One region of the Streptomyces tamarix genome, then DNA from elsewhere that is predicted to be linked to it. Evidence: predicted binding sites of a transcription regulator. Region 1 holds the regulator's gene; the other holds the start of a gene.
What was found. Region 1 encodes HspR, which represses chaperone genes until heat shock. Its sites were predicted from a motif close to TTGAGNNNNNNNNNCTCAA; they were not measured.
Positions count from the first base shown of each region.

Region 2: the regulator HspR is predicted to act here: its motif matches at 2,057-2,075, upstream of lon (endopeptidase La).

Region 1 is NZ_JAWCTQ010000010.1:75,480-78,885, reverse strand. It holds gene grpE (nucleotide exchange factor GrpE) at 1-546, shown strand, start outside; gene dnaJ (molecular chaperone DnaJ) at 622-1,797, shown strand; gene RND61_RS10775 (heat shock protein transcriptional repressor HspR) at 1,802-2,254, shown strand; gene RND61_RS10770 (DUF4232 domain-containing protein) at 2,357-2,944, shown strand.
Region 2 is NZ_JAWCTQ010000001.1:281,598-285,003, forward strand. It holds gene lon (endopeptidase La) at 1-2,034, opposite strand, end outside; gene RND61_RS01220 (hypothetical protein) at 2,734-3,057, shown strand; gene RND61_RS01225 (hypothetical protein) at 3,105-3,406, shown strand, end outside.

The sequences.
Region 1 (3,406 bases):
CCGGCCGGGGACGCGAACCAGACGGACCAGTCCGTCGGCCTGACCGCCCAGCTGGACCAGGCCCGCACCGCGCTCGCCGAGCGCACCGCGGACCTCCAGCGGCTCCAGGCCGAGTACCAGAACTACCGCCGCCGGGTCGAGCGGGACCGGGTCGCGGTCAAGGAGGTCGCCGTCGCGAACCTCCTGAGCGAGCTGCTGCCCGTGCTCGACGACATCGGCCGGGCGCGGGAGCACGGCGAGCTGGTCGGCGGCTTCAAGTCGGTCGCCGAGTCGCTGGAGACCGTCGTCGCGAAGATGGGCCTCCAGCAGTTCGGCAAGGAGGGCGAGCCCTTCGACCCGACCGTGCACGAGGCGCTGATGCACTCGTACGCGCCGGACGTCACCGAGACGACCTGCGTGGCGATCCTCCAGCCGGGGTACCGGATCGGCGAGCGGACCATCCGTCCCGCACGTGTCGCCGTCGCCGAGCCCCAGCCGGGTGCCGCGCCGGCTCCGAAGGAAGAGCAGTCGGCCGACGAGGAGAACGGTGGCCCCGAGGAGGGCTGACAGCCACAGGGCCGGCGGTCGCAGGACCGCCGGCCCCGGGGCTGACGCAGTGATCGTCCGGGAGGAGGGACGTCGATGAGTACGAAGGACTTCGTCGAGAAGGACTACTACAAGGTCCTCGGCGTCCCCAAGGACGCGACCGAAGCCGAGATCAAGAAGGCGTACCGGAAGCTCGCCCGCGAGTTCCACCCGGACGCCAACAAGGGCGACACCGCCGCGGAGGCCCGCTTCAAGGAGATCTCCGAGGCGAACGACGTCCTCGGCGACCCCAAGAAGCGCAAGGAGTACGACGAGGCGCGCGCCCTCTTCGGCAACGGCGGCTTCCGGCCCGGGCCCGGTGGCGCGGGCGGCACGTTCAACTTCGACCTGGGCGACCTGTTCGGCGGCCAGGGCGGGGCGGGCGGCGCCGGCGGCTTCGGCGGCGGGCTCGGGGACGTCTTCGGCGGCCTGTTCAACCGGGGCGGCGCCACGGGCACCCGGACGCAGCCGCGCCGCGGTCAGGACGTCGAGTCCGAGGTGACGCTCAGCTTCACCGAGGCGGTCGACGGCGCCACCGTCCCGCTGCGCATGTCCAGCCAGCAGCCCTGTCAGGCCTGTTCCGGCACGGGCGACAAGCACGGCACGCCGCGGGTCTGCCCGACGTGCGTCGGCACCGGCCAGGTGTCGCGCGGCTCGGGCGGCGGCTTCTCGCTGACCGACCCGTGCGTGGACTGCAAGGGCCGCGGGCTGATCGCCCAGGACCCGTGCGAGGTGTGCCACGGCAGTGGCCGCGCCAAGTCCTCGCGCACCATGCAGGTCCGCATCCCGGCGGGTGTCTCCGACGGGCAGCGGATCAGGCTGCGCGGCAAGGGTGCGCCCGGCGAGCGGGGCGGTCCGCCCGGCGACCTGTACGTGGTCGTCCACGTCGGCGCGCACCCGGTCTTCGGCCGGAAGGGCGACAACCTCACCGTCACCGTGCCCGTCTCGTTCGTGGAGGCGGCGCTCGGCGGCGAGATCAGGGTGCCGACCCTCGGCGGACCGCCGGTCACGCTGAAGATCCCCGCCGGTACGCCCAACGGCCGTACGATGCGGGCCCGGGGCAAGGGCGCGGTCCGCAAGGACGGCACGCGTGGCGACCTGCTGGTCACGGTCGAGGTCGCCGTGCCGAAGGAGTTGAACGACAAGGCGCGCGAGGCCCTGGAGACGTACCGTCAAGCTACCGCGGGAGAGGACCCGCGGGCGGAGCTGTTCCAGGCCGCGAAGGGGGCTTGAGGCAATGGACGCACGCCGACGCAACCCGTACGAACTGACCGACGAGACCCCGGTGTACGTCATTTCGGTGGCGGCGCAGCTCAGCGGGCTGCACCCGCAGACGCTGCGCCAGTACGACCGCCTGGGGCTCGTCTCCCCGGACCGTACGGCCGGCCGGGGCCGGCGCTACTCGGCCCGCGACATCGAGCTGCTCCGGCAGGTGCAGCAGTTGTCGCAGGACGAGGGCATCAACCTGGCCGGGATCAAGCGCATCATCGAGCTGGAGAACCAGGTCACCGCGCTGGAGGCCCGGGTGGCCGAGCTGACCGCGGCCCTGGAGGGCGCGGCGGTGGCGATGCGTCAGCGCGAGGCGCAGGTGCACGCCTCGTACCGGCGGGACCTGGTGCCCTATCAGGACGTGCAGCAGACCAGTGCGTTGGTCGTGTGGCGGCCGGCCGGAAAGCGCGGCGGCGAGTAGTCCCGCACTCCCGTACCCCGTGGCGGCGAGCGCCCGGAAGCGCCGGCAGGACCTGGAAGGCCCCCTCCGAGGAGGGGGCCTTTCCCGTGCGATGATCCGGGGATGCGTACGAGGGGGAGCGCGGTGGTCACGGCCGCGGCGGTGGTCACGGTGGTGACCGCGGGGTGTTCGGCGGGCGGGGCGGCGCCGGACGCGGCGTCCCCGCCGCCCTCGGCACCCGTACCGGGCCTCTCCGCGCCCGCGGGGCCCTCGGCGGGCGCGTGCCCGGGGTCGGGCGTACGGGTCACGCTGGGGGCCACGGAGACCGCCCTGGGGCTGCGGGCGCTGTCCGTGTTCCTCGACAACTGCGGCGGCCGGCCGTTCGAGGTGAGCGGCTACCCGGAGGTGGCCGTACTGGACGCGGAGCGCGAGGAGCTCGACGTGACCGTGCGCCTCGGCACGGACGCGGTGGACGGCGGGGCGACCCGTTCGACGTTCGTGCTGCGGCCGGGGCAGCGGGCACGGTCGGGGATCCTGTGGCGGAACACGGTGACGCGGTCGGACGTCACGGCGACGAACGGCGCGTACCTGCGGGTCACGCCCGGCCGGGGGGCCGCCGCTCAGACGGTCGCCCCGCACGACGGGCCGCTGGACCTGGGCACCACCGACGCCGTGGAGGTCACGCCCTGGACGCCGGAGGGCGGCACGTAGCGGGGCGGCGACGCGCCGGGGTGGCGGGTGCCGGAGTGCCGGGGCGGCCGGGTGCACCGGGCTGCGACGCTCTGGAGCGACGGGTGCGCCGGGGCTGTGACGCGTTGGGGCCGGATGGCCGCTGGGTGGGTGCGCCGGGCCTGCGACGCGCCGAGGCCGCGACGCGCCCAGGCTGCGGCGTGCCGGGGTCGGAAGGCCACCGGCCGGGTCACCGGGCCGGATGGCCGCCGGGGCCGGGTGCCCGTCGGGCGGGTGCGCCGGGCCCACGACGCACCGGGCCCACGACGCACCGGGCCCACGACGCACCGGGCCCACGACGCGCCGGGCCTGCGACGCGCCGGGCCCACGACGCGCCGGAACTATGCCGCGCCGGAGCTGTGGGGTGTGCCGGGACTGCGAGTGCGCCGGGGTCGGGTGGCCGCCGGGCGGGTGCGCCGGGTCCGGGTGGCCGCCGGGGTCGGG
Region 2 (3,406 bases), on a different contig from region 1:
CTTGAGGCCGGTGACGGGCAGTTCGAGCTCCGCGCCGTGGGAGCGGAGGAAGGAGAGCGCGATCTGCGCGGACTCCTTCATCACGTCGCCGAGCTGCCCGGTGAGGGTGAGCCCCACCGCGCCGGTCTCCGCGTCGGCGAGGGACGCCTCGACGAACAGCACGTCGCCGCCCGCGCCGGTGACGGCCAGGCCGGTCGCGACGCCGGGGACGGACGTACGGCGCTCGGCCGGGTCCTGGGCGGACTCGGGCACGTGGTGCGGCCGCCCGATGAGGTCGCGCAGGTCGTCCTCGCGGACGGTGAACGGCAGCTCCCGGTCGCCCAGTTCGGCCTGGGCGGCGACCTTCCGCAGGAGCCGGGCGACGGACCGCTCCAGGTTGCGCACACCGGCCTCGCGGGTGTACTCGCCGGCGAGCCTGCGCAGCGCGGCCTCCTCGATCACCACCTCGTCCCGGTCGAGCCCGGCCCGCTCCAGTTGGCGGGGCAGCAGGTGGTCGCGCGCGATGACGATCTTCTCGTCCTCCGTGTAGCCGTCGAGCCGGACCAGCTCCATGCGGTCGCGGAGCGCCTCGGGGATGGCTTCCAGCACGTTCGCCGTGGCGAGGAAGACGACGTCGCTGAGGTCGAGTTCGACTTCGAGGTAATGGTCGCGGAACGTGTGGTTCTGCGCCGGGTCGAGGACCTCCAGCAGGGCCGCGGCCGGGTCGCCCCGGAAGTCGGAGCCCACCTTGTCGATCTCGTCGAGGAGGACGACGGGGTTCATGGACCCGGCCTCCTTGACGGCGCGGACGATCCGGCCGGGCAGGGCGCCGACGTACGTCCGCCGGTGGCCGCGGATCTCCGCCTCGTCCCGTACGCCGCCGAGCGCGACGCGCACGAACTTGCGGCCCATCGCGTGGGCGACGGACTCCCCGAGGCTCGTCTTGCCCACGCCGGGCGGCCCCACCAGCGCGAGCACGGCGCCGCCGCGCCGCCCGCCGACGACGCCGAGGCCCCGGTCGGCGCGGCGCTTGCGGACGGCGAGGTACTCGGTGATGCGCTCCTTCACGTCCTCCAGCCCGGCGTGCTCGGCGTCGAGGACCTCCTTGGCGCCGCGGATGTCGTACCGGTCCTCGGTCCGCTCGTTCCACGGCATCTCCAGGACCGTGTCCAGCCAGGTGCGGATCCAGGAGCCCTCGGGGGACTGGTCGCTGGCGCGCTCCAGCTTGTCGACCTCCTTCAGGGCGGCCTCGCGGACCTTCTCCGGCAGGTCCGCGCCCTCGACGCGGGACCGGTAGTCGTCCGTGCCGCCGTCGGGGTCGTCGCCGTTCAGCTCGCGGAGCTCCTTGCGCACGGCTTCGAGCTGACGGCGCAGCAGGAACTCGCGCTGCTGCTTGTCGACGCCCTCCTGGACGTCCTTGGCGATGGACTCCGCCACGTCCTGCTCGGCCAGGTGGTCGCGGAGCTGCTCGGTGGCGAGCCTCAGCCGCGCGACGGGCTCGACGGTCTCCAGCAGGGCGACCTTCTGGGCGGTGGTGAGGAAGGGGGAGTACCCGGAGTTGTCCGCCAGGGCGGAGACGTCGTCGATCTGCTGGACGCGGTCGACGACCTGCCAGGCGCCGCGCTTGCGCAGCCAGCTCGTGGCGAGGGCCTTGTACTCCTTGACCAGCTCGGTGACGGCGCCGGGCAGCGGGTCGGGCGCGGTCTCGTCGACGACGGTGCCCTCCACCCACAGGGCGGCGCCCGGCCCGGTCGTCCCGGCCCCGATCCGCACGCGTGCCCGGCCCCGGATGAGGGCTCCGGGATCGCCGTCGGACAGCCGCCCGACCTGCTCGACCGTGCCGAGGACGCCGATCCCCGCGTACGTCCCGTCCACCCGCGGCACCAGCAGCACCCGCGGCTTGCCGCTCCCGTCCCGCGCGGCGGCCTGGGCGGCCTCGACGGCGGCGCGCACCTCGTTGTCGGACAGATCCAGCGGCACCACCATGCCCGGCAGCACGACCTCGCCGTCGAGCGGCAGCACGGGCAGGGTGAGCGATTCGGACGTCGAAGCCATGATCTCCCCTTCGGCAGTCAAGTTGAGCTACACCGACTCAATGCTCCTGAGCCCTCTGGTGTTCCCCACGCCTGTTCGCTCTGAGCGATCACCGGCCCCCACCACATCCACCCCACCGGTCCGTCGGCCCACCGGCCTGTCGGGCCGTCACCCGGCAGGCCGTCACCCGGCCGTCAACCCGCCGGCCCGCTGGTCCGTACGGGAGCGACACCCGGTCGCCGGCCGGCTCCCGCGGGTCGCGGAGCACCGCCCTCGCCCGCGCGGGAGTTCGCGGCGGGGCGGTGAAGGCCCGCCCGCGCGCAGGCGGTTCCGGGTCGGAAACGGCCAGGGGGAGCGGGGCTCCGGACGATCCGCCGACCGCTCGGCCGTCCACCGGCGGGACCGCGGGCGGCGCCGTACCGTGCTCTCGCACGGCGTTCGCCACGGCCGGTGCGAACGGCCCCAACGGCGGTGTCGACGAGGCCGGTCGCGGTGGTACGCGGAGCACGGTGGCGTTCGCGTGCACGTTCCAGAGCAGCGCCGGACGGACGGCCTCACGCGCGGGACGCCCTCCCCGACTGCCCCAAGTGCGGGTACGTCCGGGCGGGTGGCCTCACGCGCGCGGGGCGCGCGGCTCCGCGACCTCTGTGAGGACACCGTCCAGCGGGTGGCCTCACGCGTGCGGCGCGCCCGGAGCGAGCTGCTGCGAAACCCGGTCCTGTGGAGGTCGTCGCGCGCGGGGCGCGTCCGCCGGACCGGCGCGCCCGCCGGGCCGGACGGGGACGCCGCTCCCCGGGCGGCCGGGCGTCCTCGCGCGGGCGGCGCGACCTGCCGCTGACGCTGCCGACCGGCGGGCTCACGGCGAACGTCGGCAGCGCGACCGTGTACGTCGGCATCCCCGCCCTGCGGGCGGACCTGCGCACCGACGACGCGCGGACGGAGCCGGCCGTCGGCGCCCGCATCCCGTACTACGCCCTGCTGCCCGCGGGGCGCGCCCGGGCGGCGTACGCGGCTACCGCAGCGCCCACCTCCTGGGCGTCCTGACGTTCACCGCCCCCTCCCCGGCGTGCGGGCGCGCGCCGAACGCGCCGGTGCCGATCCTGGCCCGCGCGGTGCGGGACGCGGGCGCCGCGCTGATGGTGCCTCAGGTACTCACCGGCATCCGGCTCGGCTTCACCGGGGCGGCCCGGGCCCGCGCCCTCGGCAGGTGCGCGGTCACCCTGTCGGCCGGGACCGTCCCGGGGCGGGTCCTCGGCGGGCTGCCGGCACCGCCGACCTGCCTCCCCCGCCGCCCCGGCCGCGTACCCGTTCTCCGTGACGTCGACGCCCTTCGCCGCCGCGGCGGGCACCACCTGGCCGGAGCGGGGGTCCTGGTCACCCCCACCGTGGAGCC